2 regions of the Pedobacter sp. KACC 23697 genome follow, and region 2 is predicted to be linked to the other one. Evidence: riboswitches for the same ligand, from Rfam matches in the RefSeq annotation. Region 2 holds a riboswitch; the other holds the start of a gene.
The links. Region 2 has a riboswitch for cobalamin ahead of metE (5-methyltetrahydropteroyltriglutamate--homocysteine S-methyltransferase). Riboswitches for the same ligand answer to the same signal wherever they lie in the genome.
Positions count from the first base shown of each region.

Region 1: another riboswitch for cobalamin. It lies ahead of ABEG20_RS08570 (TonB-dependent receptor plug domain-containing protein); the one in region 2 lies ahead of metE (5-methyltetrahydropteroyltriglutamate--homocysteine S-methyltransferase).

Region 1 covers NZ_CP157485.1:2,186,810-2,202,448, forward strand. Annotated here, with positions in the region: gene ABEG20_RS08520 (hypothetical protein) at 1-145, opposite strand, end outside; gene ABEG20_RS08525 (ATP-binding protein) at 367-2,370, shown strand; gene ABEG20_RS08530 (response regulator) at 2,363-2,992, shown strand; gene ABEG20_RS08535 (hypothetical protein) at 3,023-3,559, shown strand; gene ABEG20_RS08540 (Dabb family protein) at 3,947-4,282, opposite strand; gene ABEG20_RS08545 (YMGG-like glycine zipper-containing protein) at 4,377-4,874, opposite strand; gene ABEG20_RS08550 (diphthine--ammonia ligase) at 5,006-5,728, opposite strand; gene ABEG20_RS08555 (Sir2 family NAD-dependent protein deacetylase) at 5,721-6,404, opposite strand; gene ABEG20_RS08560 (ABC transporter substrate-binding protein) at 6,410-7,351, opposite strand; gene ABEG20_RS08565 (DUF6580 family putative transport protein) at 7,483-8,073, opposite strand; gene ABEG20_RS08570 (TonB-dependent receptor plug domain-containing protein) at 8,114-9,982, opposite strand; cobalamin riboswitch at 10,080-10,274, opposite strand; gene ABEG20_RS08575 (sigma-54-dependent transcriptional regulator) at 10,531-11,934, shown strand; gene ABEG20_RS08580 (chloride channel protein) at 12,139-13,929, opposite strand; gene ABEG20_RS08585 (RluA family pseudouridine synthase) at 14,007-14,729, opposite strand; gene ABEG20_RS08590 (response regulator transcription factor) at 14,951-15,639, opposite strand, start outside.
Region 2 covers NZ_CP157485.1:4,504,336-4,519,974, reverse strand. Annotated here, with positions in the region: gene dusB (tRNA dihydrouridine synthase DusB) at 1-615, opposite strand, end outside; gene ABEG20_RS18290 (lysostaphin resistance A-like protein) at 659-1,585, shown strand; gene ABEG20_RS18285 (putative signal transducing protein) at 1,566-1,772, shown strand; gene ABEG20_RS18280 (phosphatidate cytidylyltransferase) at 1,816-2,625, shown strand; gene ABEG20_RS18275 (class I SAM-dependent methyltransferase) at 2,659-3,333, opposite strand; gene ABEG20_RS18270 (acyl-CoA thioesterase) at 3,386-3,772, opposite strand; gene metE (5-methyltetrahydropteroyltriglutamate--homocysteine S-methyltransferase) at 3,884-6,217, opposite strand; cobalamin riboswitch at 6,410-6,618, opposite strand; gene ABEG20_RS18260 (M14 metallopeptidase family protein) at 6,745-9,432, shown strand; gene ABEG20_RS18255 (DsbA family protein) at 9,655-10,371, shown strand; gene ABEG20_RS18250 (DUF3820 family protein) at 10,559-10,777, opposite strand; gene ABEG20_RS18245 (ATP-binding protein) at 10,778-11,914, opposite strand; gene mfd (transcription-repair coupling factor) at 12,006-15,344, opposite strand; gene ABEG20_RS18235 (DUF2752 domain-containing protein) at 15,575-15,639, shown strand, end outside.

The DNA.
Region 1 (15,639 bases), 2.3 Mb from region 2:
GTTCACCACCTCCGTCATCATTTTTTGAACATGCAGAAAGGCACATGATGATCATGATAAAATAAAGGACCGACAAAATATGGCTAAATAGCTTTCGGATCATATTAGCATCGGCTGAATAAGGTTTCGAGGGTAATGTTTTCATAGTTTTATGCTCATTATGGTATAAGGGCAAAGCTATTGCAAGTACCAGCCAAAAGAAATACCGATTTTTGCCGTTTTTCTTCTACTGATTTTTAGGTATTTTTCATCACAGCTAAATGAAATGATGGTGGGTAAAGAATTATGTCTGATATTTAGCAATAAATTTGCCTTGCCGGTAAGATAAGCTCATCTTCAGCCCCGCAAATAATGTAATTTTAAAGCATGACCAGATTTTTTTTATTCCTGATAGTGATTTTGATCTCATTTAAATCTGTTGGCCAACAGCAGGTTCCCCTTAATGAGCAGCATTATCTGGATAGCCTGCAGCACATTCTACAGAAAAAGACTACAGACAGCACAAGAGCAAATACAAATTTTCTTTTGGTAGAATATTGGAAATTTAAAGATACCTTAAAGAGTAAAGCCTACCTGGAGGCAGGTAAAGCTGCCGCAAAAAACGATAAGTATTTAAATGCAATGGCATTTTTCTACACCGGGCAATATTATTTCAACTGGAATAAGCAGAAGGCATCTGACGCTTTTAAAAAAGCTGCTGAAGCACTTTCTCCATTCAACACTAAAATCGCCTATGCCAAGCAGGCTGCATCATGGTATAACTATGCCATAATGAACGTTGACAAAATGGGCTATGGTTTTATGACGAAAATAACCCTGGAAAAAGCTATTCCAATTATAGAAAAGACGGGAGATCCGGCACGCATTGCTTACTATTATACGCAGCTTTCCACTATTCTGATGAACAACTACCAGTTTTCAAAAGCCACGGCTTATAATGAAAAAGCCATAGCTTTACTGGAAACCAAAGCACCTGGTTCTACCGACCTGTTGTTCTCCTATCTTTCAGGCGTAAGTATCTATTGTTATGACAACAAGGCCGACAAAGCCTATATACTTCTCGAAAAGGCACAACGACTGTTGAAGCCATATCCGACCTCTTTGAACTATCCGCTTTATTATTATAATGAATCCCTTTACTATTTCACAAAAACATTATTTGATAAATCACTTGAAAGTATAGATAAGGGAATTACGCTTGCTAAAAGGTATAATCAGAAGCAGATTTACCAGCAGTTTTTTTTCCGCCGGTACGAGGTTTATCAGCAGCAAAAAAACTACAGCAAAGCCAGGCAGATTTTACTGGATATAATTAAAGAAGGTACGCTGACTGCTAAAATTAATGACCGCGCTATGCTTTATTCGGAATTGGCCAAAATAAGTGAAAAATTAAATGACTATAAAGAAGCATATCATTGGCTCGCCAAATACAGGCAAACGAATGACAGCATCAACAGCGACCAGACGAAGGTAAAAATCAACGAACTGGAAACTAAATACAATAATGCAAAGAATCAGCAAAAAATACAGGTACTGCAATCGGAAAACAAACAGGTGCAGCTTAATGCCCGCAATGAACGTTTATATAGGTTTATACTCGGTTTGGGATGCCTTTTTCTACTTCTTTTATTAGTTTTTGTTCTCCTTACTGCACGGAGCAGGCGCAAGCTGGCACAGCAAAAAGAGATCAATTACAGACAACAGCTGAGCGAAATGGAAAGAAAACAGCAGCTCAAAATCACCAAAGCCATGCTTGAAGGTGAAGAGCTGGAAAGAGAGCGGGTGGCAAGGGATCTTCATGACGGCCTCGGTGGCATGTTATCAGGCGTAAAAATTGGGCTATCGGGCTGGACAGATACCCAACCTTCAATATCTGACGATAAAGACCTTCACCGCATTATCGGTCAGCTTGATACCTCAGTTACGGAACTGCGCCGCATTGCACGCAACATGGTACCTGAAACTTTATTAAAGTTTGGCCTTGAAACCGCTTTGAAAGATCTTTGTGAGTTTTATATGCGCGACGGCTTACGCATTACATCTGAAATGTTCGGTATTCAGAAAAATATTGTGATGAATGTGCAGCTCAATATCTACCGGATTGTGCAGGAACTCATCTCCAATGCAATCAAACATGCCCATGCAGATAACCTCATATTGCAGTGCAGCCAAAACGAAAATACCATTTTTATTACCTTTGAAGATAATGGTCGTGGTTTCGATATGGCCACACTTGCTGATAAGAAAGGAATGGGCTTGGATAATCTGAAGAACCGCATAGCCTTTTTGCAAGGAAAATTTGAAGTGCACTCTGCTCCTGGCGAAGGAACCAGTATAGATATAGAACTTAAAACCAGTATCGATGAATAAACTGCGTACGGTTATAGTAGATGACCATCCTATTGTTATTGAAGGGCTGAATACACTTCTTAAAAATGAAGACAACCTGGAGGTTGTTGGTGGCTTTTCAAATGGCACACAGCTGCTTTCTTATTTAGCTAACAACCCTGTAGATCTCATCCTGCTGGATGTTACGTTACCAGATATAGGTGGTATGGAACTTTGCCAGATCATTAAAGCACAATTCTCTGCTACCACGATACTTATTCTTAGTAACCACACTGAACGGAGCATTATTATGCAGACCATACAGAACGGTGCCAGCGGCTATTTGCTTAAAAACAGTTCACTCGAGGAGCTTCGGCAATGTATCGCAGCGGCAATAAATGGAAATATCTGTTATAGCAAAGAAGTAGTGGAAATTATCAGCCGACCAACCAAAAACCAGCTGCGCAATACGCCACAGCTCACCAGAAGGGAAAAGCAAATTCTATCGCTTCTGGCACAGGGAAAAACCAGTCAAAACATTGCTCAGGAACTGTTCTTGAGTCCGCTGACTGTAGATACCCACCGGAGGAACCTGATACAAAAATTCGAAGTGAAAAATGTGGCCGAACTCATAGCTGCCGCCCACCAGCAGCAATTATTGTAATCCACTTACCATTAATTCATTAACAAAATAATGAGCACAACCGCATACAGGATAACATTGCTATTTCAGTTTTTAACACTATTTTCTTTTGCACAGCAAAACGCTGAACTTAAAACCCTTTTAAATAAAAATCAGGAGTTTATTTTCCCGCAAACGCCTGAGAAGATTTCGACAATATTAGGTGTAAAAACAGTGTTTTACGAGGATGCCAACGACGAGACCTACGCCAGCTGGTTAACCAAATCCGGGCTGGAACTCTACTGTATTGTTAAGGAGGATAAAAGTATAGATGAAATGTTTTTCAATATTGCAGAAGATCGACCGATTGTAGTAGAAGGTTTACCGTTTAATTTGGTGATGAATAAGACCACTCCTCAACAAACTATGTTAAAATTTAGCAAGTACAAAATCAGGAAGGAAAAGATTGGTGAAGATAGCCAGTATCCCGGAGGGATAAAACTTTACTTTAAAAAGGGGAATCGCTTTATCACCCTCATTTTTGACAGGAATAACTTGCTTAAATCGTTATCGATAACAATCGGGCTCATCGGTTCTTCAATTAATTGATTTGGCAGTTTCGAAGCTAATTAATCTAAAAATATAGACCATTTAACATTCAAGTCATCAATTTCACTTTCTGCTCAATATACCAGGAGCTGTAGCGGCATTTGTTCTCCCTAAAAACCATCGCCAAATATGTAATCTGATAATTCAAAACCAGCTAACACTAGCTCCTTAACTGAACTCAGGTTAATAACTTCAGTTCTGGATGTTTTATTTACGTAGCAGTTACCTTTGTTATCCTGAACAAATTGAAGAATCTTGATCTGACAAAATATGAATAACTATAAAGGATTGGTATAACGCTAAGCCACACACATGATTAGTGTTCAGATAGGTTGATTAGGTCAAAATGAAGCACCAAAATTCACGTATATACACACTCAGCTGCCCTTAAGCAATTACCGTATCATGAACCACTACCCTATACCAGTTTTTGGAGAATTTTTCTACAGCATCTAAATGTATTTTATCTTCCTGATATGCATTGTGATCTTCGATGTTTGCGAAAGTAATCGTTAGCGAATAAGTAAAAGAGTTATCCGTAACCGGACGTACCGGCGTGTTTGCAGCTAATCCAAAACTTAAAGTTTTAATATATTTAATAGGTTTTAAGCTTTCGAAAAAATTAGTAAAATCGGCTATTTCATTTTTGGTTAATTGTGGCTTTAACCAAAACATTACAAAGTGTTGAATCTGTCCTTTATCAGTGGTAGAGATTTCTGTCATGGGTTCTTTTTTCTTTAAATATATTAATCATTTTTTATTAGACATAAAAAAAGTCCTGATGTAAACCAGGACTTTCATATATTTTTAAAAAAAATTAGTTTTTAGGCTGTACCCGACCAGATTTTCTGTCTTCGCCTCTACCGATTAAATAACCTCCACCAGCACCAACCAATCCACCAATAATAGCACCTCTTCCTTTTTTCTTATCAATTAAAGCACCACCAACGGCACCAGCGGCACCACCAATTACAGCGCCCTTAGCTGCATCACTCCAACCTTTTTTCTTAGCTGTTGGTTGTGTACCACCGTAGGCACTGCTAGAACTTCCACCAGAGCTGGCATATGATCTTCTAGTACTTGTACCTGATCTTCTCGCGGCTGCTAATTCTGCCTGGTGTTTAGCTTCTTTCTCTTTTTCTACTCTGGCTACTTCAGCTTTTTTAAAGCTGTCTAAACGTAAACTATCTTTAACGGCTTTAATGGCTAATTGTTTTTCTGCTTCCTGCTGTTTCAATGCGGCATCTTCTTTTGCTTTGTTATTACAAGCAAACATAACAGAACTTAATGCGATTACTACCAATATCCTTTTCATAATTTTTAATTTTAATATGTCTCCGGTTTAGCTACCTAACCTCACTAAACGGGTTTCATTTGTGATATATGATTTAGTTAATTATCACTACTAAAGAAAAAATGATGCCAAAATGTTTTGAAAATGAAAAATTATTCCTCTAAGTCGATATACCAGAAACCAGAAAGCACTGTGGATGAACAAGGTAGATCATCATCTGGTGTGGTTTTGGCGGGTGCATTGTAAGTTCGGAATACCTGCTCTCCGATGGTGAATGGTATTTTATTCCTAAAAATAGGTCCCTCAAATGCAAAGGTATGAAACTCTCCATTTTCTCCACAGGGATCAATTTCTGATGGAAGCTGATCAATCAAGTCTTCGCTGATTATTTTTCCACAAATGTCTTTCAGATTTTCCTGTGTACATACAATGATGGTTTTATAGTTCAGCTTAATAAACTCACTGATCAAATCTCTGGTGTTTTTATGCCATAGTGGAAATATGGCTTTCAAACCAATTTCAGCAAGCTTACTTTCACGGTATTTACGCAGGTCTTCCAGAAAAATATCACCAAAAATAGAATGTGTGATTCCTTCTGCTTTAAATTTACTCAGATGGGTACGCATAGTATTGTCATATGTTTCCATATCGGGCATTTCACCTAAACGGATCTGATATAATGGGATACCAATACTTTCAGCCTGCTTAATCAGCAAAGTTTCCCTTACGCCATGCATCGAAACACGGTTATATTGCTCGGTGACTGTGGTAACCAGATAGCGGATTTCGAGTGTTGGATCCTGAAGAGCGTAATGCAAGGCGAGCGTACTGTCTTTACCACCACTCCAGTTAAAAATGCAGCTTTTTTTATCCATTCATTAAGATACTTTTCAGTTGCTCCATTCCATTCACAGCATTTTTTTCAATGGTTATCACATTTTGGTAGCGCTTAACATCCGGAGTTTTTGGATCGATAATGTATTTATTTACCTCACGAGGTACGAAATCGATCAGTCCGGCTGCCGGATAAACGGCTAACGAAGTTCCAATCAGCACAAATAAATCGGCTTTTGTACAAATTTTGGCCGCAACCTCGATCATGGGCACCGCTTCACCAAACCAAACTACATGTGGACGCAGTTGTGAACCCAACTCGCACAATTCACCCATTTTTATTTCTGAACCCGTAATCGGATAGGTTAAATGAGGTCTAAGATCGGATTGCGACCTGGTAATTACGCCATGAAGATGGGTAACTTTGGCAGAACCTGCTCTTTCGTGCAGATCATCGATATTCTGGGTAACAATTTCCACATCAAAATCTTTTTCCAGTTCGGCCAGCAACTGGTGTGCCCGGTTAGGTATCGCAGCTAAAACCTGCTTTCTTCTTTCGTTATAAAATGCTTGTACCAATTCGGGATTTCTTTCCCAGGCTTCGGGCGTGGCTACATCATATATATTATAACCTTCCCACAAGCCATCGGCATCCCTAAATGTTTTTAACCCACTTTCGGCACTAATCCCTGCCCCTGTTAATACAACTACCTTCATAAATATTACACCGATTGGAGTGATTGAACAAACCGAGCGTGATTGATAAACTTCCTCGCAATATTTTCTTCAGCCTTAAAGATATCAGGATGGAACATGCAAGCCAGAGCCTCAATGCCTTCTACCAAAGTACCAATACTCGGCTGGGTGAACATGTCAAAATCGGCAATGTAAACCTGGTTATTTTTTACCGCCTCCAGATTATTCCAACCTGGTTTTGAGGTAAGGAGTTCCATTTCTTCCAGGCTTCTTTTTTGATCGAAACCACACGGGGCAATAACCAATACCTCCGGATTATATTTTAGTATTTTTTCCCATGGGGTAACAATCGAATCGCCCGCAGGGTTCGAAAGCATATCAACACCACCAGCAGCAGCAACCTGAAAAGGAATCCAATGTCCACAATTGTAGATCGGCTCGATCCATTCCATCAGCATCACCCGCTTTAGTGTTGATTTATTTTGACGTAGTTTATCTAAAATCTGATCGCTTTTCTGCTTTAAGCCTGCCAAATAATTAAAAGCTACTTCTTCTTTTCCCAAAGCTTTGGCAATGGTAATTGCACATTCAAAAACATCCTGCAAATTATTGGGCGAAAGTGGAACCAAAGTTGGCTGCTTACTCAGTTTCATTACCGCGGTTTCGGTACAAACAGTATCGATGTTGCAAACTTCGCATAGGTCCTGTGTGAAAACCACATCAGGTGCAATGCTTTCTAAAAGAGCATCATCTACCCAATACAGGCTTTTACCCTGTGCTTTGGAAGCCGAAAAAATACGGTCGATTTCTATACTGGAGTAGTTTTTACCTTCCAAAATGCAACGCACGATTTTCGGTTGATCAGCTGCTTCCTTAGGACACTCAAAGGTAACGCCATACAGGTAATCCTGAAGCCCCATATCGTATATCATTTTGGTGGCGGCAGGTAAAAAGGAAACAACTTTCATTTGATGGAAGATCTAAAAGGTAAAATGTAATTAGCTATCTAAGATAAAAAAAATCCTCTTTTGAATCGAATCAAAAGAGGATTTCCATGTTATTTTCACTTGTCTGGTGTTACATCAAAAAATAAATATGTTTACAGCCCTTGTGTTTGCAGTTTTAATACAGGATATTTTACTTTTAAAATTTCAAAAGCACCGAAAAGTAAAGCACCATAAATGACCGTTCCTTCCAAAAATCTAATTTCGAACGGAATAGCTTTTACCAGGCAGTTCCAGTAACCTGCTAAATCCTGAGTATATGCAGGATTGTTAATCCAAACACCTAAGTCGGTAACCAACCAGTGAATTAGCACAATGCTCAATGTTGAAGCCAGTAAATTTACTACATTTATGTCCTTAAGCAGTACTCTTCCTATCAACACCATTAAAGCAAATGCAATGTATGTCCAATACCAGCCTTCGTAAAGAAAACCGTTACTGTATTTACTAAAAATAGTGATTGACAAAATAAAATCGCTTAAAAACAAACTCAGTATAGGAAATGCGAAAGCTTTTAGGTGATCTTTAAAATAGGCGCCTCCAAACAAAGCCACCGCTCCGATTGATGAAAAATTGGCAAACTGTAATTCATCAGAGTTGAATGTTACCAGCAAACGGAAAGCCGTTATGGCAAGAATCATCAACAGCAATATTAAAGTGCGGGGATTAAATTTTAAATGAGCCATTTTATTTTGGTTATTATTTAAGGTGCAAAGTTAAATTTTATTAGTGTATATTAAAAATTACGCCGGTATTAAAGTTGAAACCTAAGCTATTGTAACCAATTATCTCATTATATTTTTCATTCAGGATGTTTTTAGCATCAAAAAATAATTTTACGCGTTTTTTAGCTAAAGCATATTCGGCATAGGCATTCAATAATTTATAAGCGGGTAAGTTATCCACAGTGTAAGTTGTAAAGTTACCATCGGTGCGTTTGCCAAAATAACGGTAATTAGCACTCACATATAAATGGCTGGTCGCCTGTGCACCTGCAGTAATCCCAAATGTATGTTTTGGTCTGCGAAAAAGATAGTCGGCAATTGCATTGTCAACAAAGTTGAACTCATTACCTTCCACATAAGCATAATAACCGTTAATATTAAACACATTGAATTTAACGGCTGGTTCAACTTCAAAACCTTTGGTTTTCTGACTGACCTGATTCATATAACCATTAGGATAAGCATAAATGATGGCATCGGTTAAATCGCGTTTATAACCAGCTAAACGCAAGCTGAATTGATCATCAGCAAAGCTAAAATTAACACCAGCTTCGTAATTCTGTGATTTTTCAGGTTTCAGCGCCAGGTTAGCACCAAATTGACCAAAAAGCATGTTTAATGTAGGCACTTTAAAGGCTGTAGAAACCGTTCCGAACAGTTTTATCTCCTTAATGATGTTAATACTTGGAGTAATTGAATAAGTATAATTTTCGCCATATTGTTCGTGTTTATTGTAACGTCCGCCTAGTTCCAGATTAAATACACTTAAATCGTGCAAAAATAATGAACCATAAGCAGCAAAGATATTGGTTTCCGGTTTACTCGTTGCCGATGATAATTTCATCACACGGTTATCTATCCCCACCAACAGATCCAGTTTATTGCCCAATTTCTGGTTGTAGAACAAATCCAATATCGATACCCTGCCTTCGTTAACGCTGGGATACTGGCTATGCGCATCATTACGGGTGCTTTCAAAGCTGTAGTTTAACGTTACTTTCCCGGTAGCAAATTCATATTTGGCATTGGTACCCGTAGCAAAGTTTTTCAGAATAGAATAATTGTTGGCATCAGTAAAAGCACCACCATCGAACTGGTAATTACCGTAATAGTAACGTACAAAAGGATTTACTGAGAAATGATTATCTAATTTGATTCCGAAATTTGCATTTAGCGCATCGGTCTTAAAGCCATCTTTGTCAAACATGGCTGCACTTCCAGCTGGTGTTGCCGCTTCAGAAATTCCATCGGTTTTGGCATGGGTATAATTAATGTTATAAGAAAAACCTTCAACTCCACCATTTAAGCCAATGGTTCCTTTATAAGTTTCGTAGCTACCTGCACTGGCCACACCATATATGGTATTTCCTTTTGGACCACCTTTTTTAGTGATGATATTGATTACCCCCGCAACGGCATCAGAACCGTAAATGGTAGACTGTCCGCCTCTTAAAATTTCAATGTGATCGATCTGATCAATTGAAATCAACCTTAAATCGAATGCACCTCCATTTCCTGAAGGATCGTTCTGCACAATACCATCAATTAAAACTACTGAATAAGCACTTCCAGCACCTCTAAAAAAAACCGACTTGTTCAATCCAGGGTTGCTGCTTGCACCTGCCACAATAATTCCAGCCTGCTCACTAATAAGTTCTGGCAATGATTTACCATTACTGCGCGCTAATACTTCGCGACTAATAATCGTGACCACTTTTCCGGTCTGTGATTGTTTTTGATCGTTTTTGGTTGCAGAAATTACAACATCTTTAAGCTGCAAACTGTCTGGAGTTTGCGCATTGGCCACCTGGCCGATCATTAACTGTGAGAGCCCCAGCCCTGCTACAGTTAGCATACATTTTTTGTTCATTTGATTGTGAGTTTTGCCCACAGCCAACAGATGAGAAAAGGAAATGAAAATACGAACAACGTTAATATCTCAATCCTAGCTTCAATCCCCGAAAGCTATGAAATTAAACGCTAAAGGCAGGTCTTCTGACTTACTCCCGGTTTCCGGCCTTCCCATCCCTACATATCGGGAAAGTGGCACACTGATAGGAAATCCGTTAAGGAGCTTACAGCTGCGGGACAGTTACAGATTTACACTGTATTCCCTTTTAATCCCGGGTGTAAAACCGGGAACCAAAAGCGGTGCAAAAGTAACAAAATTAACCAACTTGTAAAATGAATGTATAATACTACCTACAAATTAACGAGCACACCTAAAGTCTTTTTGAAAGTTGATTTAAGCTGAGCAAAATATAATGTACTGAAGGGAAAAAATATTAAACAGATTATTTCACACGATATTAAAACTTTTCCACACCTTTTAGGTTTATAGCCTATTAATGTATAAAAAACTATACATTAATTAAAAAACAATATATTCGCATTTCAAAATTAAAGAATACATCTCTAATGGCTAAATTATTAATAATTGACGACGAGCGTGCGATAAGGAGTACCTTACGCGAAATTCTGGAGTATGAGAATTATGATGTTGAAGATATAGATAATGGTATCGACGGGCTCGAAATGATCAAAAAAGGAAATTTCGATCTGGTTCTTTGCGATATCAAGATGAATAAGATGGATGGTATGGAAGTGCTGGAACAAGCACAGCTTATTAAGCCTGATTTACCATTCATTATGATATCCGGTCATGGCACAGTTGAAACGGCCATTGAAGCCAGCAAAAAAGGAGCTTTCGATTTTATTTCGAAACCACCTGATTTAAATCGCTTGTTAATTACTGTACGTAATGGTTTAGACCGTGGAAATTTGGTTACCGAAACCAAGGTGCTAAAACGTAAAGCCAGTAAAACACGCGAAATTTTAGGCGAATCGGAAAGCATTTCTAAAATTAAAGAGACCATAGAACGAGTTGCGCCAACCGAGGCCCGCGTATTGATTACCGGTGCAAATGGTAGCGGTAAGGAACTGGTAGCGCGTTGGTTACACGAAAAATCTAACCGTGCCGATAGCCCTTTAATAGAGGTTAACTGTGCGGCTATCCCGTCAGAACTTATTGAGAGCGAATTATTCGGACACGAAAAAGGTTCTTTTACATCTGCGGTTAAGCAACGTATAGGTAAGTTTGAACTGGCCAATGGTGGTACTTTATTTTTAGATGAGATTGGAGATATGAGCCTTTCTGCGCAGGCAAAAGTTTTACGCGCTTTACAAGAGCATAAGATCACACGTGTGGGTGGCGAAAAGGAAATTGATGTAAATGTTCGCGTTTTAGCTGCAACCAATAAAGATTTATTGAAAGAAATTGAAGATGGCAACTTCCGTATGGATTTGTACCACCGCTTAAATGTAATCAATATCCATGTTCCACATTTAACTGAACGCACTGATGATATTCCTGTTATTGCCCAGAACTTTTTAGAAAGTATCTGCAGCGATTATGGAATGCCGGTAAAAAAAATAAATGAAGGCGGCATGTTAGCATTGCAGGCTTTACCATGGACAGGTAACGTGCGCGAACTGCACAACATGATTGAGCGCCTGATTATTTTAAGCGATAAGGTAATTACGGAAAATGATGTACGTGCCTTCGCTAATCCAGGTGGTGGTACAAACATTGGTGCGGCAACCAGTACACAGATTGCCAGTGCAGGCGGCACCAGCCTGGCTTCTTCTTTCGATTCGTTCAATAATTTTCAGGATTACAAAGATTATGCAGAACGCGAATTCATCAAGTTCAAACTGGAAAAAAACAATTGGAACGTATCAAAAACAGCTGATGAAATTGATATCCAAAGAAGTCACTTATATAGTAAGATTGAAAAATTTGGTTTGAAGAGAGCAGAATAAGATAAGTTGAAAAGTTTGAAGGTTGGAATATTCGAAGGTTTTCCTGACAATATTCCAACCTTTTTTTAAATCGATAGGTTTAAAGTTGAATGGTAAAAGAGCAAAATGCCAAATTACAAAGCTAATCTGGAATTTTGAAACGTTAAAATCTTTCTTTAGCACTGAACTTTACAACATTTCAACTTTTGAACATTAAAACCTCACTCAACCCATATAATCATTCTGCCTCATCAGCAATGCTCTGTACTTACTGAAGATTGCTGTTTTAGAAACAAAACCCAAATATTGGTTCTGCGCAGTTAATACAGGCAAAACCCATACATTATCCTGCTCCATTTTTTCTAATACCTTTTTCAGATCATCATTTTCTATAATTGTATTCGGTGCAGACTGAACCAAATGAGAAGCCCTTAAATTTCCCTTATCCGCATGATTGATCATCTCATTAAATAGTTCTTCAATGTAAATAATCCCCTTAAAATCACCCAGTTCATCGGTAACTGCACAAATATTTTTATGCGATTGCAAAATTTCATTCATTTTTACCGAAATCAAGTCGTTCATCTGCAACTGAGGATAGCTTTTTTCGATCAGGTATTTCAGCTTCATCTGGTTTAAAACAGTTGTATCCTTATCTTCATGAGACAATAACTCTCCCTTATCGGCAAGTGCCTTAGTATAAATTGAATGTTTTTGTGAGCTGCGGTTAATGGCGTAAGAAATAGCAGTGGTAATCATCAGTGGGACCATTAAAATGTATCCACCCGTAATTTCGGCAATCAAAAAAATGCCGGTTAAAGGGGCATGCATAATCGAACCTAATGCGGCAGCCATACCAGCCACAATAAAGTTAGATACGTTTAGTTGTGCTATACCCGATAAATTCACCACATAAGCAAAGATAAACCCAATTAAACCGCCCATAATTAAACTGGGTGCAAATGTGCCACCGTTACCACCAGCACCTAAGGTAACCAGGGTGGCAATTGATTTCATAAAAATGGTGACGACTGTAAATAATACAACCACAGCAGAAATTGAACTATAATCGGCAAAAATACTGTTGTTAATAACAGTCTGATAATCACCTTTTAACAACCCTTTTATCGTGATATACCCCTCGCCATAAAGTGTTGGAAATAAGAAAACCAATGCGCCTAACATTAAACCGCCAACAATAACCTTGGTATATGGATGTTTTATTTTATAGAATAGTCCCTTTACGGCATAGTTCGCTTTTGTAAAATAAATAGAAAACAAACCAATAAAGCAGGCTAATATGACATAGTAAAATAAGGCATTTACCTTCCATCCTTCCGTAACTAAAAAGAAAAGTTGTTGCGTGTAAAACAATCTGGCCACCACCGCTGCAGTAGCCGCTGATAATAAAAGTGGGATAAATGCGGGAATGGTAAACTCTGGCAATAAGATTTCGATTGCAAAAACAATCCCCGCGACAGGACTATTAAAAGCACCTGCAATACCTGCAGCTGCACCACAAGCGACCAACATGGTAATTTCGCGATAAGATAAACCCAGTAAACGACCAAGATTGGAGCCAATGGCTGATCCACTGGTTACAATCGGTGCTTCCAAACCTGTTGAACCGCCAAAACCAACTGTAACTGCTGCAGTAATAATCTGCGAATAAATATTATGTGCTTCTACCTTACTCGATTTTTTTGAAATGGCATAAAGCAAAGGGGTTAAACCTGTTTCGAATTTTGTTTTACGGATAAAGTATTTAATGTATAAAACCGTTAACAAAATACCAATCATCGGAAATATAAAGTACAGATAATATTTATATTTCCAGTGCCAGTCTGACTGAAGAAATTCTTCGATATGGTGGGTTAAACTTTTTAGAACAGCGGCGGCCAATCCGGCTAAAATCCCAACAATTACGGCGAGGATAATTAAGAAATTACGGTTTGATATTTTAGATTTCCGGTATTGGTTAATCTTATCAAGGTAATTTACAAATCTGATGTACATTCTATTGTTTTTTTAAATAGAGGGAGGATGCCCAAAAGTAAGAAAAACAAAGAGAGAAGCCAATTTAAAGACCTCTTTTATGCATCAAATTTATCCAGTAATTTAATTAGTGTTGCAAAATCTTTTGGATACGGGGCATCAATCACAATATCTTGATCATCTAATCCTTTAAAAACCAGATGGCGGGCATGTAATGCGAAGCGTTTCATAATAGGTTGCTCTTCCTCGCCTTTGGTTAATTTATAACCTCTCTTAATGGAAGAAAGAAAAACCGGTTTCCCTTTATACATATCATCCCCCACAATAGCCGCTCTTTGTGTGGCCAGGTGAATGCGGATTTGGTGCATACGCCCTGTAATGGGTTTACATTCCACCAAAGTATAGTGTTTATAGTACTTTAACGAGTCGAAAATAGTTTCAGCTCTTTTACCTTCTGCCCTATCAATGGTTACATTTTTATTGCCATCGTTCAGAATCGGAAGATCAACCATTAACTGATCAAAGATAACGTGCCCATCTACCACCGCATGGTAGGTTTTATTTACCTTTCTTCTTTCAAATTGCATAGAAGCATGGCGATAACCTTCCGGATTTTTAGCAATAATTAAAGCGCCTGAAGTTTCTTTATCCAAACGGTGACAAACCTGTGCATCATGGCTATATTGTTTAGCTAAACGCAATACATTAGTTTCTCCAGATCCACCACGCTCATCGAGCGAGGCCAGAAACGGAGGTTTATTGATCACAATAAAATCGTTGTCTTCGAAAAGAATAAGGTCTTTAAAATTTGGAAATTTCAAACTGTGCTGTAATTAATGAAGCGCAAAAATACGATTTTATTTTTTCTTACAACCGACGTCGCCCTTAATTTATTCAATTACCCACCCGCCTAATCATCCTTTCTATTGAAGCGCAGCGAAATGGAGAAATCTGAATCAAAAAATCTTTCTACAGCAGGAGAAATAAAAAAAGCCGCTCCGAATGTTGATCAGAACGGCTTAATACCTTTAACTTTTATAATTTAAGAAAGCTCAAACTTATAACCCACCCCTTTTACGGTTGAAACATAAGTTTCGCCTAATTTTTCTCTTAATTTACGGATATGCACATCAATGGTTCTATTGGTTACTACTACCGAATCTTCCCAGATATTTTTAAGGATCGATTCGCGAGTATATACTTTTCCTGGTTTTGACGCCAGTAAATACAATAACTCAAATTCTTTTTTAGCCAACACCACTTTGTTTCCACCCTGAAAAACCAAATAAGCTTCACGGTCGATTACTAAGTCGCCAATTTCCAATTTGTTTTCAGATACTTCTTCTGTACCGGCATTTCGTCTTAAAATCGCGTTAATCCGACTAACTAAAGCGCGTGGTTTAATCGGTTTTGCAATGTAATCATCAGCTCCCACATTAAAACCTGCTATTTCTGAATATTCCTCACTTCTGGCGGTTAAGAAAACCATAAATGTGTTTTTAAATTCAGGTATTGCGCGCATTAAACGGCAAGCCTCAATCCCATCCATTTTAGGCATCATAATATCCAGTATAATCAGATCTGGATGTACCTTTTTCGCAACAGTAATTCCTTCCTGGCCATTGGTAGCTGTGAAAACCTGATAACCTTCCTTTTTAAGATTATATTCAATAAGCTCCAGAATATCTGGTTCATCATCAACAATTAATATTTTCTGACCTGCGTTGTTCA
Region 2 (15,639 bases):
GTTGCCAAAAATGGGAATTTTGATGCGTGGATTACGTTTAATTTCGCGGATTAAACTCCAGTCGGCCTCACCTTTATATAATTGTGCCCTTGTTCGGCCATGAATGGTAAGTGCCTGGATGCCTACATCCTGAAGTCGCTCGGCAACTTCGTAAACATTTTTGGTATTATCATCCCAGCCTAAGCGGGTTTTTACGGTAACAGGCAAATGCGAAGCTTTAACCACCGCATCTGTCATTTTTACCATTTTATCGATATCCTGAAGCAAGCTGGAGCCTGCGCCTTTGCAAACCACATTTTTTACCGGACAGCCATAATTAATGTCTACCAGATCCGGGCCTGCTGCAGAAGCAATTTCTGAGGCTTCCCGCATGTGTTCAATATCGCCGCCAAAAATCTGGATACCGATTGGTCTCTCATATTCGAAAATATCAAGTTTTTGTAAACTTTTTGCGGCATCCCGGATCAAGCCTTCCGAAGAGATAAATTCGGTATACATCATATCAGCCCCGTTTTTTTTGCATACATAACGGAAGGGCGGATCACTTACATCCTCCATTGGAGCGAGTAATAAAGGGAACTCACCTAAATCTATATTTCCTATCTTTACAGACATTTTCTATCTTCAACGATTAATAAAACATACAAAGGTACAAATAATGAATTTTGTAACACCTAAACACGAGGAAATCAATCCTTTCTTGCAATTACTTTTACTTTTATTTTACGCAGTTGCCGGGGCTTTTGTTTTCGGTCTCATTGGCATCGTAATCTGTATGGCGATGTACGGAATGAGTATGGTGAGTAATTTCAGCCTGCTTTTATCAGGTGACGCCAAATATATTTCGGGTTTTAAGGTCATACAGATTTTAAGTTCAATTGGTACATTCATTTTACCACCTCTTGCACTAGCTTTGACAGAAAGAATAAAAATAACCCGGTTTTATAGCTTTAAACAACCAAAGGTTTTACTGCTTCTGCTGGTGATCGTGATTATGATTGCGAGTATGCCTTTTATGGAGTGGACAGTAATATGGAATCAAAAAATGGTTTTGCCCGACTTTTTGAGAGGAATTGAGGCATGGATGAAAGAAAAAGAAGAACTGGCAGCAAAAATGACCCTTCAACTGATTACCGTAAGAAGTAATTTCGATTTTGTGGTTAACCTGATCATGATTGCAGTTTTACCTGCCATTGGCGAGGAGCTGATGTTCAGGGGTGGCGTGCAACGCTCATTGGAACGGTCTTTTGGCAATCCTCATTTGGCTATATGGCTTACTGCTATAATTTTTAGTGCCATACATGTTCAATTTTATGGTTTTGTACCCAGGTTGTTATTAGGAGCTGGCTTCGGGTATCTGTATTATTTTAGTGGTAGTATCTGGTATGCCATGTTTGCCCACTTTTTAAACAATGCTTATGCAGTTTGTGCGGCTTTTTATATGCAAAAACACCACATGCCACTTGATAAAGCTGATGAACCGATCGGTTTTCCATGGTATGGCTATTTAATTAGTGCAATATTTACCATAGCTTTGTTTAAATTTTTTAAAGATAGCGCATTACGTGAGCGAAAATTGGGTTAAAGTATATACCACCAGCAATGCCTTTGCGGCAGAGGTATTAAAACAGGGATTAACAGAAGCTGGTATCCCTGCAGTTACAATAAATAAACAGCTCTCGGCATATAATTTTGGCGAAATAAATGTTTTGGTGAATAAGGTAGATTTCAATAAAGCCATAGAATACATCGTTGAGAACGAAATTGAATAGTAATAATGACCTTAAACCTTATACCCTTTACCTCTTACCTTAAATGAAAACCAGGGCAATAACCGCTTTCTTTTTTACCATAGTAATGCTTGGCTCTATCTTTTTGGGGAGTTATGCATTTACAATTTTCTATCTTATTCTAAGTGTATTATCCTTATTCGAATTTTATAAGCTGATCAAAAATGCCGGCATCAGGCCACATCGGAATATTGGTTTAATGGCAGGGTCCTTAATCTTTTTGATGGCTGCAGGTTTGCATTACTTGGAATATGATGTGAAGTACCTGTTGCTTTGTATCCCGCTAATTTTTTCGGTTTTTATTACTGAGCTGTATAAGAAAAACAAAATTCCGTTTGCCAATATCTCTTATACATTTGTTGGCTTTGTTTATGTCACCATCCCTTTCTGCTTTTTCCATGCCCTGGGCTTTTTAAAAAACTGGAATGAATATAACTTTCATTTACCACTCGCATTTTTGTTAATGCTTTGGGCAAATGATACTGGCGCATATCTTTTTGGTGTAAAATATGGTAAACGCAAATTGTTCGAACGTCATTCGCCAAAGAAAAGCTGGGAAGGGTTTTTTGGGGGGATGTTCACCAGCGTTTTGGTCGGTTTTGGTTTATCCTTTCTTTTTACCGAAAGTCCGGCTTGGGTTTGGGCTGGCATGGCAGTATTAATTGCTAGTTTTGGTACACTGGGAGACCTGGTCGAATCGATGCTTAAACGCAGTTTGGATACTAAAGACAGTGGAGGTTTGTTACCGGGACACGGTGGTCTGTTAGATCGTTTTGATGGCTTGTTATTGGCCGCTCCCGTGGTTTACGCATATCTTTATCTGATTTTGTATTAGATTAATCAAGAAAGCATAAAGAGATGTAGCCATTTATTGTGAAACAGGAGTAGAAACGACAACATGATATTCCCGTTCTACCTGCTCGCCTGTTTTGCTTTTGATCTGTTCGGTTTTACTAAGAATATTTTCGATGATGAAGCCTACGTTTTTTAATAGGTCTTTTACCTCTTCTACTTCATAAAGTGTAAAACCATAAGGCGTAAAAGGGAGATTTTGCATAAAAGCCTTGTCGGCAAAACAAATCACCAGAGTACCATTATGTTTCAGGATCCGTTTAATTTCGGTGAGATATTCGCCTGGATTTTGCCAAAAGTATATTGTATTCACGGTAAAAATTTTATCGAACCGATCATCATCAAACGGTAATGTTGCTCCATCTGTTAGTTTAAAATGAACTTTTCCGCTTGTAACAAAATCTTGATTAATCTTTACAGCCTCGGCAATAATGGTAGCAGAAATATCAGCGCCATAATACCTTAGATTTTCGGCTTTGGATAATAATTGAGCAATATGCCCACCATTACCATGGCCAATTTCTAAAACGGTATTACTGTTTTGGAGGTTTAACACATTAATGGCCGAACTGGTCATTCCTAGATTACTGGCATGCATCATCTCCCCTGTTTTAAGGCCATGTTCGCCCTCCGGACAGCTTAATTGTTTGGCAATATTTTTTAAATCTTCTTCAGCATGTTGATGCTCCATAATCAAATTTAAACTAATGATTTGTAAACGATCTTAGCTAATATTTATAACATTATTTGATTACCTGTACCGGTTTTTTGTTTTCATCAATAGCTACAAAAGTAAAATCTCCATGTACGGCCAGTTCCCTTCCTTCGGCGTACATCTGCTCAATGTAAATTTCTACATTAACCTTTAAACTGGTATTCCCAACATGGCTTACTTGGCCAATAAGCTCTATGATGGTACCCGCTGGGATTGGTTTTTTGAAATCGATCCGATCGCTGCTTACTGTTACCATAATCTGGCGGCTAAAACGCGTGGCGGTAATAAAAGCAACTTCGTCCATTAAATGCATAGCGGTGCCGCCAAAAAGCGTATCGTAATGATTGGTTGTATTTGGGAAAACGGCTTTAAAAATACTGGTTTTTGAATTTTCTATTCTTTCTGCTAGGGTCATGGGGTAAATATAGGGTGAGTAAAAAGCTTTGACAACTTTCTGATTAGAAAGTTGTCAAAGTAAGGATTTGCTTCAGAGAAAACTGTCTCTCAGGGGAAACAAATGTGGCAATTAATTTGCCTGCAGATCTGCTGAAAGTACTTCTTCTGTTTTACGCATCTCTTTTGCCGCTTCAACCATTTCAATCAATGCTTTTTTGGTTTCATCCCATCCGCGGGTTTTTAAGCCACAATCAGGGTTTACCCAAAGTTGATCGGAAGGAATAACCGCTTTGGCTTTTTTGAGCAACTGAACCATTTCTTCGCGTTTCGGAACCCTAGGAGAATGAATATCATAAACACCTGGTCCAATTTCGTTTGGATATTTAAAATCGGCAAAAGCATCTAATAATTCCATCTGCGAACGCGAGGTTTCGATCGTGATTACATCTGCATCCATATCGGCAATGTTTTGAATGATATCGTTAAACTCCGAATAGCACATATGCGTGTGGATCTGGGTATCATCTTTTACGCCACTGGCTGATATTTTAAAAGCTTTAACTGCCCAGTTCAGGTAATTTTGCCAATCCGCCTTGCGCAAAGGCAAACCCTCTCTAATGGCGGGTTCATCAATCTGGATGATTTTAATACCCGCATTTTCCAGGTCGCAAACTTCATCGCGGATGGCCAATGCAATTTGTGTGCAGGTTTCAGAACGGGGCTGATCGTTACGCACAAATGACCATTGTAAGATGGTAACCGGACCAGTTAACATACCTTTCATGTATTTCGAAGTAAGCGATTGCGCATAGGCTGTCCATTTCACCGTCATAGGTTCAGGGCGCGAAACATCACCAAAAATGATTGGCGGTTTTACACAGCGTGAGCCATAACTTTGTACCCATCCGTTTTTAGAAAAAGCGAAACCGTCTAATTGCTCACCGAAGTATTCAACCATGTCGTTACGCTCAAACTCACCATGTACCAGTACATCGATGTCGATTTCTTCCTGCCATTTTACCGCTTTTTCGGTTTCCTGCGCAATTAAATTATCGTATTCTTCAACAGTAAAAGTTCCGTTTTTAAGTTTGGCCCGCCAGCTTCTAACCTCTGCGGTTTGCGGAAATGATCCGATGGTTGTCGTAGCATAAATGGGTAGATTAAGCTCCTGTTGCTTGATTTTTCTGGCAGAAAATGGACTCAAACGTTCGGCATCCTGCTCTTTTAAGGCCAAAACACGTTCTTTTACTGCCGGATTATGGATGATTTTAGAAACTTTCCGGTTAGCAATAGCCATCTTATTTTCTTCGAGTTTTTGCAGGGTAGATGCAGGGTTTTCGTTGATGATCAGTTTTTTTAAGGTTGCCAGCTCTGCAACTTTTTGTTTCGCATAGGCCAGCCATTGTTTAATTTCTTCCGATAAATTTTTCTCATTGGTTTCATTATCCAGATCAACCGGTGAGTGGATTAATGAGCAGGATGGTGCAATCCATACTTTATCCAATCCTCGTTTTTCTACCGCCTGATTGATGATAGAAACAGATTTTTCGAAATCATTTTTCCAGATATTTCGTCCGTCTACCACGCCTAAAGAAAGGATGGTTTCGTTTTTTAAAGAAGCTAAAACGTCATTTAACTGATCTTCGGCACGTACCAGATCGATATGTAAAACATTTACAGGCAATGAAGTAGTTAAAGCAAGATTGTTGCCTAAACCCTCGAAATAAGTCGCTAAAATGATCTTTAACCCAGGGAAAGCTTTTCTAATTTCCTTATAAGCATATTCATAAGCTTTTTTGTCTTTGTCGGTTAAATCTAAAGTCAAAAATGGTTCATCAAACTGTACATATTCTACATCCAAAGCATCTAAGCGAGATAAAATCTCGATATAAACCGGAAGCAGGTTTTTAATCAGGTCTATTTTTTCAAAGCCGGCTTCTTTTTCTTTACCCAATAAAAGGTAGGAAACCGGACCGATTAGAACAGGTTTGGTGGTAATACCCAATTGTTTGGCCTCGTAAAACTCATCGATGATTTTTGTTGAGAAAAGTTTAAAAGGCTGGTCTTTGTAAAATTCGGGCACAATGTAATGGTAATTGGTATCGAACCATTTGGTCATTTCCATCGCTACCACATCCAGTCCTTCTTTTTGGTAGCCCCTCGCCATAGCGAAATAAAGATCCAGTTCTTCATTGCCTTTTTTCAGGATTACCTCATTGTACCTTTTCGGGATGGCCCCAAAAGTTAAAGAGTGATCGAGTACATGGTCGTAAAAAGAAAAATCGTTTGATGGAATCACATCAATGCCTGCTTCTTTTTGAAGTTTCCAGTTTTCGTGGCGAATGTTTTTGCCCACCTGCAGTACATTTTTGTACCCAGTTTTATCTGCCCAGTAATTTTCGCAGATTTTCTTTAATTCCCTTTGGCTACCTATCCGCGGATAGCCCAGATTTTGCGTTAGCATTTCTCTTAAAGATTAAGTAAATAAATCGTTTAAAAGCTCTTAAGCAATATTTGTAATACTCTTTGTTAAAAGTTAAAGGAAAGGTTATGGCACAGCCTGCCCGCTTATCAGCAAAAAGCTTAAAGCAAGCGTATAAAATTTTAATTTTATCGTGTACAATCAGACCTGACCAATTACTTTATAACGCGAAAGTACCGTCAATTCAATATAGGCAGGTCTCCTGACTTATTCCCGATTTTATCGCCTTCCCATCCCGATAAGCGGCACAGTGGCATGAATGATAAGACCGTTGTCTTTTTGCTAAAAGACAGAATTTACAGTTGCGCGACAGCTCGTGATTTGCACACGATTCCCTATTAATCCCGGGTGTAATTCCGGGAACCTGTATCGGTTGATGAAAAATAAAGTTAAGAACTTACATCGAGGCAAATGTATGGATTAGGATTTAAAACTTGTAACAAATTTACAGCAAGCGGTTTTTGGTACCTATTCTCTGTTATATTTGGTTACCTAACTAAACTCTTATTATGATAAAAAACTACTTTAAAGGGCTTTGCATTGCTTTTTTAATGGTAAACAGCTATGCAGTGCTGGCGCAGGAGGTACCAACGCCAAAATCTCATTTCGGTTTTGATATCGGCGACGATTATCAATTGGCCAATTATACCCAAACAGAAGCCTATTTTAAAAAGATTGCAGCAACTTCTAACCGTATTAAACTGGTTGATATTGGTAAAACCGAAGAAGGCAGAAGTCAATATATGTTGATTGTTTCTTCACCTGAAAACCTGAAGAAATTAGATCGATATAAGGAAATTTCACAACAGCTGGCCCATGCCGAAATTACACCTGAGCAGGCTAAAGCACTGGCCCGGGAAGGTAAAGCGGTGGTTTGGATAGATGGAGGCCTGCATGCAAACGAGGTGGTTGGTGCACATCAATTGATCGAAACAATATATGAATTTGCTTCAAGAAAGGATGCGGAGACCTTACGCATTTTAGATAATGTAATTATATTGTTTACACATGCCAATCCTGATGGGCAGGAGCTGGTGAGTAATTGGTACATGAGGGATAAAGAGCCTAATAAAAGAACAACCTCAGGCTTGCCGGTTTTGTACGAAAAATATGCAGGGCACGATAATAACCGTGATTTCTTTATGTTAAATCTTAAAGAAACGCAGAATATCGGTCGTCAGCTTTTTGTAGAGTGGATTCCGCAGATTATGTACAACCATCATCAGGCTGGTCCGGCGGGAACGGTTGTGGCGGGGCCACCCTATCGGGATCCGTTTAATTATGTTTTTGATCCAACCTTGTTAACCAGTTTAGATGCCGTTGGTGCCGCTATGCACAACAGGATGAACGTTGAAAATAAACCCGGGTATACACAACGGGGAGGGTCGGTTTATTCTACCTGGTACAATGGCGGATTAAGAACCACAACCTATTTTCATAACATGATTGGACTGTTGACCGAAATTATCGGAAATCCTACGCCTTCTGAAATTCCGCTCGTTCCTTCCAGATTATTACCGAATGGCGATTCACCCAATCCCATTACACCAAGGAAATGGTATTTTAAAAATTCAATCGATTATTCGGTATCCTTAAATTATGCTGTTTTAAATTATGCACAGCGTTACCGCGATGAATTGTTGTTTAATATTTACCAGATGGGCAGAAATTCTATAGAACGCGGTGAAAAAGATACCTGGTCTTTTTCGCCTAAAAAGATAGAAGCCATTAATAAAGCTGCAAAAGGCAGTTCTGCTATTGGGGGCGATGCAGATTTTGGACCAAGACGTCCGATCAGCATAAAAGCTTTTGATACGGTAATGAAAGCCCCATCAAACCGTGATCCACGGGGTTATATTTTATCAGCAGATCAGCCTGATTTTAATACTGCCATTAAATTTTTAAACGCGCTGATCAGGACGGGTGTTGTAGTTCAAAAGGCAACAGCTCCATTTACCGTTGCCGGTAAAGATTATCCTGCCGGAAGTTATATCGTCAAAACCGATCAGGCTTTCCGTCCACATGTGTTGGATATGTTTGAGCCTCAGGATCACCCAAATGATTTTAAATACGAAGGGGGTGCACCCATTCCGCCGTATGATGCTGCCGGATGGACTTTGGCATATTTAATGGATGTGAAATTCGACCGTATTCTGGACGATTTTTCAGGTCCCTTTGAAAAAAATCCTTACGGGGAACTCTTAAAACCAGAGCATAAACTGCCAAATGGATCAGGCTATGTATTAAGTGCTGCTCAAAATGATTCATATAGCGCAGTTAATGAATTATTAAAAAACAAAATTGAAGTTTACCGTTCTACTGAAAATGGAGATTTTTATGTTTCATCAGCAGGGAAATCAATATTGGAAAAAGCAAATATTAAACTAAAAATTGCTGCTGCTGCAAAGGATAAAACTAAAGTTTCGACCGCCAGAATTGCCCTTTGGGATACATACGGAGGTTCTATGGCCTCGGGCTGGGTGCGGTTTTTAATGGAGCAGTATCATTATAATGCCACGGTTATCTATCCGCAGGACATTGATGCCGGAAATTTAAAATCTAAATTCGATGTGATCATTTTTGTGGGTGGGGCTATACCATCTGTTCAGGGCGGAGGGTTTGGAAACAGAACTTTCGGACCAAAAGCAGAAGAGATTCCTCAGGAATTTAGAAACCGTTTAGGTAGGATTACTGCTGATAAATCGATCCCTGAGTTAAAGAAATTTTTAGAAGCCGGTGGAAATATTGTAACCATTGGCAGCAGTACCAGTCTGGCTTATCACTTAAACCTTCCCGTACGTAATGCGATGGTAGAAATTGTAAACGGAGAAGAAAAAAGATTACCTGCTGAGAAATATTATGTTCCCGGGAGTGTGTTGAATGTTAGTGTAGATACCAATTTGCCAGCCAATTGGGGAATGGAAAAAGAAGCTGATGTATATTTCGATAATAGTCCTGTTTTTAAACTCACTGGCGACGCCATTGCAGCTGGAAAGATTAAACCTTTGATGTGGTTTCAAAATGCTGTACCGTTGCGCAGCGGCTGGGCCTGGGGGCAGGCCTATCTGCAAGATGGGATAACAGCTTTTGAAGCAAAAGTGGGTAAAGGTAAATTGCTTGCTTTTGGCCCTGAAATTGTCTTTAGAGCACAAACGCATGGTACTTTCAAGCTAATATTTAACCAGTTGTATAAATAATTATAATTGAGTTAGTTGCTTAAAAATGCATGTACCTTGTCTTCAGCAAACTGCCATTGAAAAATTTAATATAAAATTCGTCATTTCGACTGAAGCATAGCGAAATCGAGATATCTTGAGCTAAAAAACTTTTTTTGAAGCGTGAGAGCCACTATCCCAAACGATAGTGGCTTTTTACTTTGTTCTTACTATAGCCAATTATAATCCGCTTAATTTTGGATTATGAAAGTAGAAATCTGGTCGGACGTAATGTGTCCGTTTTGCTATATCGGGAAAAGACATTTTGAGCAGGCGATGGAACAATTGCCCTTCAAAAATGAAATTGAAATAGATTGGAAGAGTTTCCAGCTCAATCCGGAGTATCACAATACCAATAATGAAACGGTATACGATTATCTATCAAGAAGTAAAGGAATGCCAGTTGAGCAAGCCAAACAGATGACAAAACAGGTGGTTGATATGGCGGCAAATGCAGGCTTAAGCATCGATTTCGATACCAATATTCCGGCTAATACCTTTAACGCACACCGTTTGATTCACTTGGCAGCAAAACATGGTCTTCAGGATTTAGCTGAAGAGAAATTATTTGAAGCTCATTTTGTAAACAGCAAAAATATTGGCGAAACCGATGTTTTAGTTGATCTTGCTGTAGAAATTGGCCTGGATAAGGATGAAGCTGTAGCCGTTTTAAGCAGTGACCAATTTGCCGAAGCCGTGCGCTACGACATTTATGAAAGCCAGAATTTAGGCATTCGTGGCGTACCTTACTTTGTAATGGATCGCAAATATGGTGTTTCGGGTGCTCAGCCCGTTCAGGCTTTCACCGATGCGCTTACCCAAAGTTTTACCGAGTGGAAAGAAACGCAGCCTAAAACCAAACTTACTTCGTTAAATAAAAATGATGATGCAGTTTGTAATGAGAATGGGTGTGAGATATAAAGTTTTTTCCCGCAGATTACACTGATCGACGCAGATTTTCTGTGGAAATCAATAGAAAAATCGTCATCTCGACTGGAGCGCAGCGCAATGGAGAGATCTGTCTACATAGATTTAGCTTAGCTGCACTTCGTGGTTCTCGGCTTCGTTGCACTTCGCTCGAAATGACGTTATATCCATTAGCGATCCATCACCGCTGATTCTTCAACGGCGTTAATAAATACTCCAAACCATTCACCCGGATTTCGAACATCGTAGCCATCAAATCGCCCAATTTGCCTTTCGGGAAACCTTTATCTTTATACCAAAGCAAGTAACTTTCAGGTATATTGCAGATCAGGTAACCTTTGTATTTTCCATAAGGCATTTGCATTTTCACTAAATCGAGCAATAAGGTCGGATCTAACATTTATAATATAAAATCTAAATAATTTTCTTTGTTAATTACAGAAAACGTGGCTTGAGGATAGTTTTTGGCAAAAAAACCAGGTATTTTTTTCCTTTGGTTTCCCCATTTGAAATCGGCAGCTAAAATTTCTCCGTTATTAACTTCAATAAGGTCTATTTCCTGTTGGTCATAAGTTCTCCAAAAATAGTAAGTGGTACTTTGCTGTTCGTACTCCATTTTTTTAATGCGCTCACTAAAACAGTAATTTTCCCATAAAATGCCCTGATCATTACGTAATGCTAATAATCTGAAATCATTAACAATCGCATTCCGGATGCCATTGTCGTAAAAATACCATTTGGATGACTTTGTAACCTCTTTCCGTAAATTATTACTGTATCCGCCAACTTTATAGATGATAAAAACCTTCGAAAGTAAATCGAGATAACGGTCTACGGTATTTTTACTGATGCCCAAAGTACGGGAAATTTCATCAATCGAAACTTCCGATCCTACCTGATAGGCAATAAGTTTTAATAATTCCAGTAGTTTCGCGCTATTTTGGATGTTCTCGTACATTAAAATATCTTTTAAAAGATATGATTTAACCAATTCAGTTAAATATTGTGCTTTTTCAGCTAATGAACTCAGATGAAACAACTCCGGATAAGAACCAAAAATTAATCTTTCCTCTAAGTTTTGGGTGGTTTGTAAGGCATTTTCCTGTTTATCCAGTTCAACCTGTGCTATGGGGTATAGATAATAAGTTAAACTTCTTCCGGTTAAGGGCTCACCTGTTTGGTTCGACAAATCGAAGGTGGATGATCCACTGGCAATAATGGTAAGGTCTTTAAAAGTATCGATCAGTAACTTTAATATTTTTCCGATTTCGGGTATAACCTGGGCTTCATCAATAATGAGCAGTTTGGCATCACCTAAAACCCTTTTATAATTTGCCGCTGTACGGGTTGACAATAATACCTGTACATCCTGATCTTCTCCGTTTAAAGAAAGATGGTTGATATTCGCATCTTTAATAATGCTTTCTACTAACCAGGTTTTGCCTACCCTCCTTGTGCCGAAAATTAAGATGACCTTATTCTTCCCAATTTTGTTGAGAATAATAGGTTTTAAAGATCTAACAATTTGACTGCTCATTTAAGTCAAATATACTAAAAAACATTAATTCAGTCAATAGACTGACTGAATTAACGTTAATTCAGTCAATGAACTGACTGAATTAACGTTTTTAATCGATAAGTTCTAAAGTTTCGATTGCTTCCTCAACGGTTTTTACATGATCAAAAGCAATCCTTAGCGTATTTTTTACCTCTTTTAAATTGCACATCCGTGGATGGTTCTGTGCAAAAGTTAAAATTTTAGTGAAGGTATTCGAGTCGAAATAAGCCGATTGTTTATCGCTTAAGAAATAGCCACGCAAACTATTTTTCTTGAAACTGATTTTCTCAAAACCTAATTTCTTACCCAGCCACTGTAATCGAACCACACTGAGCATGGTTTTTACCTGTGGCGGAACCGGTCCGAAACGATCCGCCAAATGTTTTTCAAAAATGGCGAGTTCTGCCTCGTTATCGAGTTTAGAAAGTTCAGTATATAAATTGTAACGCTCCGTAATATTGGTGATATAAGCATCCGGAATATACAATTCGAGATCGGTATCTACCTGCGTAAAGCCCACAAACGGACGGGCAGGTTCATTTTCGAACAGCCCTTTAAATTCAGCCTCCTTTAACTCCTGTATCGCTTCGTCCAATATTTTATGGTACATTTCAAAACCGATTTCGGCAATGAAACCACTTTGCTCAGCGCCCAGTAAATTTCCACTCCCACGGATATCCAAATCGCGCATGGCCACATTAAAACCACTGCCCAGATCAGAAAACTCTTCGATAGCACTTAAACGCTTACGGGCTTCGGAGGTTAAAGTTGATAAAGGTGGAGAAAGTAAATAACAGAAAGCTTTTTTATTGCTTCGGCCAACCCTGCCACGCATCTGGTGCAGATCGCTCAAACCAAACATGTGTGCATGGTTGATGATGATGGTATTGGCGTTCGGAATATCTAAACCAGCTTCGATAATGGTAGTGGCTACTAAAACATCTTTTTCTCCATTAATGAAATCGAGCATAACATCTTCCAAAGCATCGCCATCTAACTGCCCGTGCGCAATACCGATTCTTGCCTTTGGAACCAGTTTCTGGATCAGCCCACCCAATTGCATCAGGTCGTTGACGCGGTTATGGATAAAAAATACCTGTCCGCCACGGTCTAATTCAAACTGAACGGCTTCCTGGATCAATTTATCATTAAAAACATGCAATTCTGTACTTACCGGCTGGCGGTTTGGTGGTGGGGTGCTGATGATCGATAAATCCCTTGCGCCCATTAAAGAAAAATGCAATGTTCTCGGAATTGGTGTTGCGGTTAGTGTTAAAGTATCAACATTTACACGTACCGCTTTTAAACGCTCTTTTGCCGTAACGCCAAACTTCTGCTCTTCGTCAATAATCATGATGCCGAGATCCTTAAACTTAACATCCTTGCTCAGTAAACGATGTGTTCCGATGAGGATGTCAACTTTGCCAGCAGCAGCTTCGGCCAGGGTATCTTTAATCTGCTTATTGGTTTTAAAACGGTTGATATAATCTACCGTAACCGGGAAATCTTTTAAACGGGAAGAGAAGGTTTTAAAATGTTGTAAAGCTAAAATGGTTGTTGGCACCAGAACGGCAGCCTGTTTACCCTCCGCTACGGCTTTAAATGCCGCACGAACGGCGATCTCTGTTTTTCCAAAACCTACGTCACCGCACACCAAACGGTCCATTGGGTGTGGCGATTCCATATCCTTTTTTACATCCTGAGTCGCTTTTAACTGATCAGGGGTATCCTCGTAAATAAAAGATGCTTCCAGTTCAGTTTGTAAATAGCTATCTGGAGAAAATGCCGTTCCGGCCTGGGTTTTGCGCAAAGCATAAAGCTTGATCAGATCCCGGGCGATATCTTTAACTTTTTTTTTAGTAGTTTTTTTTAGCTTGTCCCAGGCATCCGTACCCAGTTTATTCATCTTGGGTACACCGCTTTCCTTACCGCTGTATTTGGCGATGCGGTTTAATGAGTTGATGTTTACATAAAGCAGGTCGTTATCGGCATAAATTAAGCGGATCATTTCCTGCGTTTTGCCATTTACCTCCACTTTTTCTAGCCCGGCATATTTTCCGATTCCGTGATCGATATGGGTAACATAATCACCTGATTTTAGTTCCCTCAAATCTTTTAAGGTAATGGCCTGACTTTTCTGATAGCCTTTTTTAAGCTTGTATTTATAGTAACGGTCAAAAATCTGGTGATCCGTGTAAAATGCCGTTTGGATCTGCGGATCAACAAATCCCTCGCGCAGCATGCTATTGATTGGTGTGAACTTGGCCGTTTTATCAATATCTTCTAAAATAGCATATAAGCGCTCAATCTGCTTTGGCGAATCAGTAAAAATAAAATTAACAATCCCTGCTTTTTCATTCTCCTTCAGGTTATGGATCAGCAGGTTAAAATCTTTATTGAAGGATGGCTGGGGTTTGGTCTCGAACTCGAAACGGTTGTCTGTTTTATAAAAGAACTGTTTGCCAAATTCTACCAAGGGGAAATCCTGAAGGTGATCACCCAATAACTTTTCGTCAGTAAAGGCAAATTTTGGATCAATCCATTCCGGGTTTTGGCTTTTATCTGCTGCTGGCAAAGCTTTCCATAGATCGACAGCCTTTTTGAAGCCAGCTTTAACAATATCCAGGGTAAATTCTACATCTTTAAACCAGAGCTGTGTATCCTGATCGATATAATCAAGAATGCTGATATTACTTTCTGTTAAAAACTTGGCCTGAACATTTGGAACAATGGTCAACGATTTAACATCGGCCACTGAAAGCTGGCTTTCGATCTCGAAACTTCTGATGCTTTCTACCTCATCGCCAAAAAATTCGATGCGGTAAGGAAGATCAGATGAAAACGAAAAGATATCTACAATACCGCCACGGATAGAAAATTGTCCGGGTTCGTAAACAAAATCTCTTCTGTCAAAATCGTAATCAATTAAAAATTCATTGATAAAATCGATACCCAGTTTAGCTCCAAGACTGATTTCCAACGTGTTTTTTTCCAGTGCCGAGCGGTCAATTACTTTTTCGGCAATGGCTTCAGGATAAGAAACGACAATTTTTCCGTATTCCGAATCGTGGTTCAGTTCGTTCAATACCTCGGCACGGGCCAATACATTGGCAGTATCTACCTGCGTAAAATCGAAAGATTTCCGGTAAGAAGAAGGGAACAGTAAAACCTGTTTATCCAGCACGCTTTCCAGGTCCGACTGGAAATAGGCAGCCTCTTCCCTGTCCGGCAGAACGAACATGATGGGTTTGTGTAATAAAAAATAAGAAGAAAGCGCAACAATAGCATCGGCAGAACCGACCAATCCCTTTAATTGTATCTTTGGGTTTTTGGTCGCATTCAACGCTTTGGTAAATTGGGTTACCCTATCGTCGGTTTTGTATCGGTTTATTAAATCTCGAATGTTCAAGGCACAAAAATAAGCTTATCTTTTAATATTAACCCGCAATTTGTGTAAAGGTTTTTTTAACTATTTTTGGCTGGGTTGTGATATGGAAATCAGATTTGGGAAAAAACGAAAACTTATTCTTAGATGGTATGGTTCATTTGGTCGAAATATATCCCCCTTTCGTCGATTAAGGGCAAATCGACGTAACAAAGGTAGTTCTATAGCCTCTAAATGTTATAAAAAGTGAAACAATGAAGTACATTAAAAGCTTTCCACTGGAACTTTTTTTCTGGTTAACAGCTTTAATATTACTGGC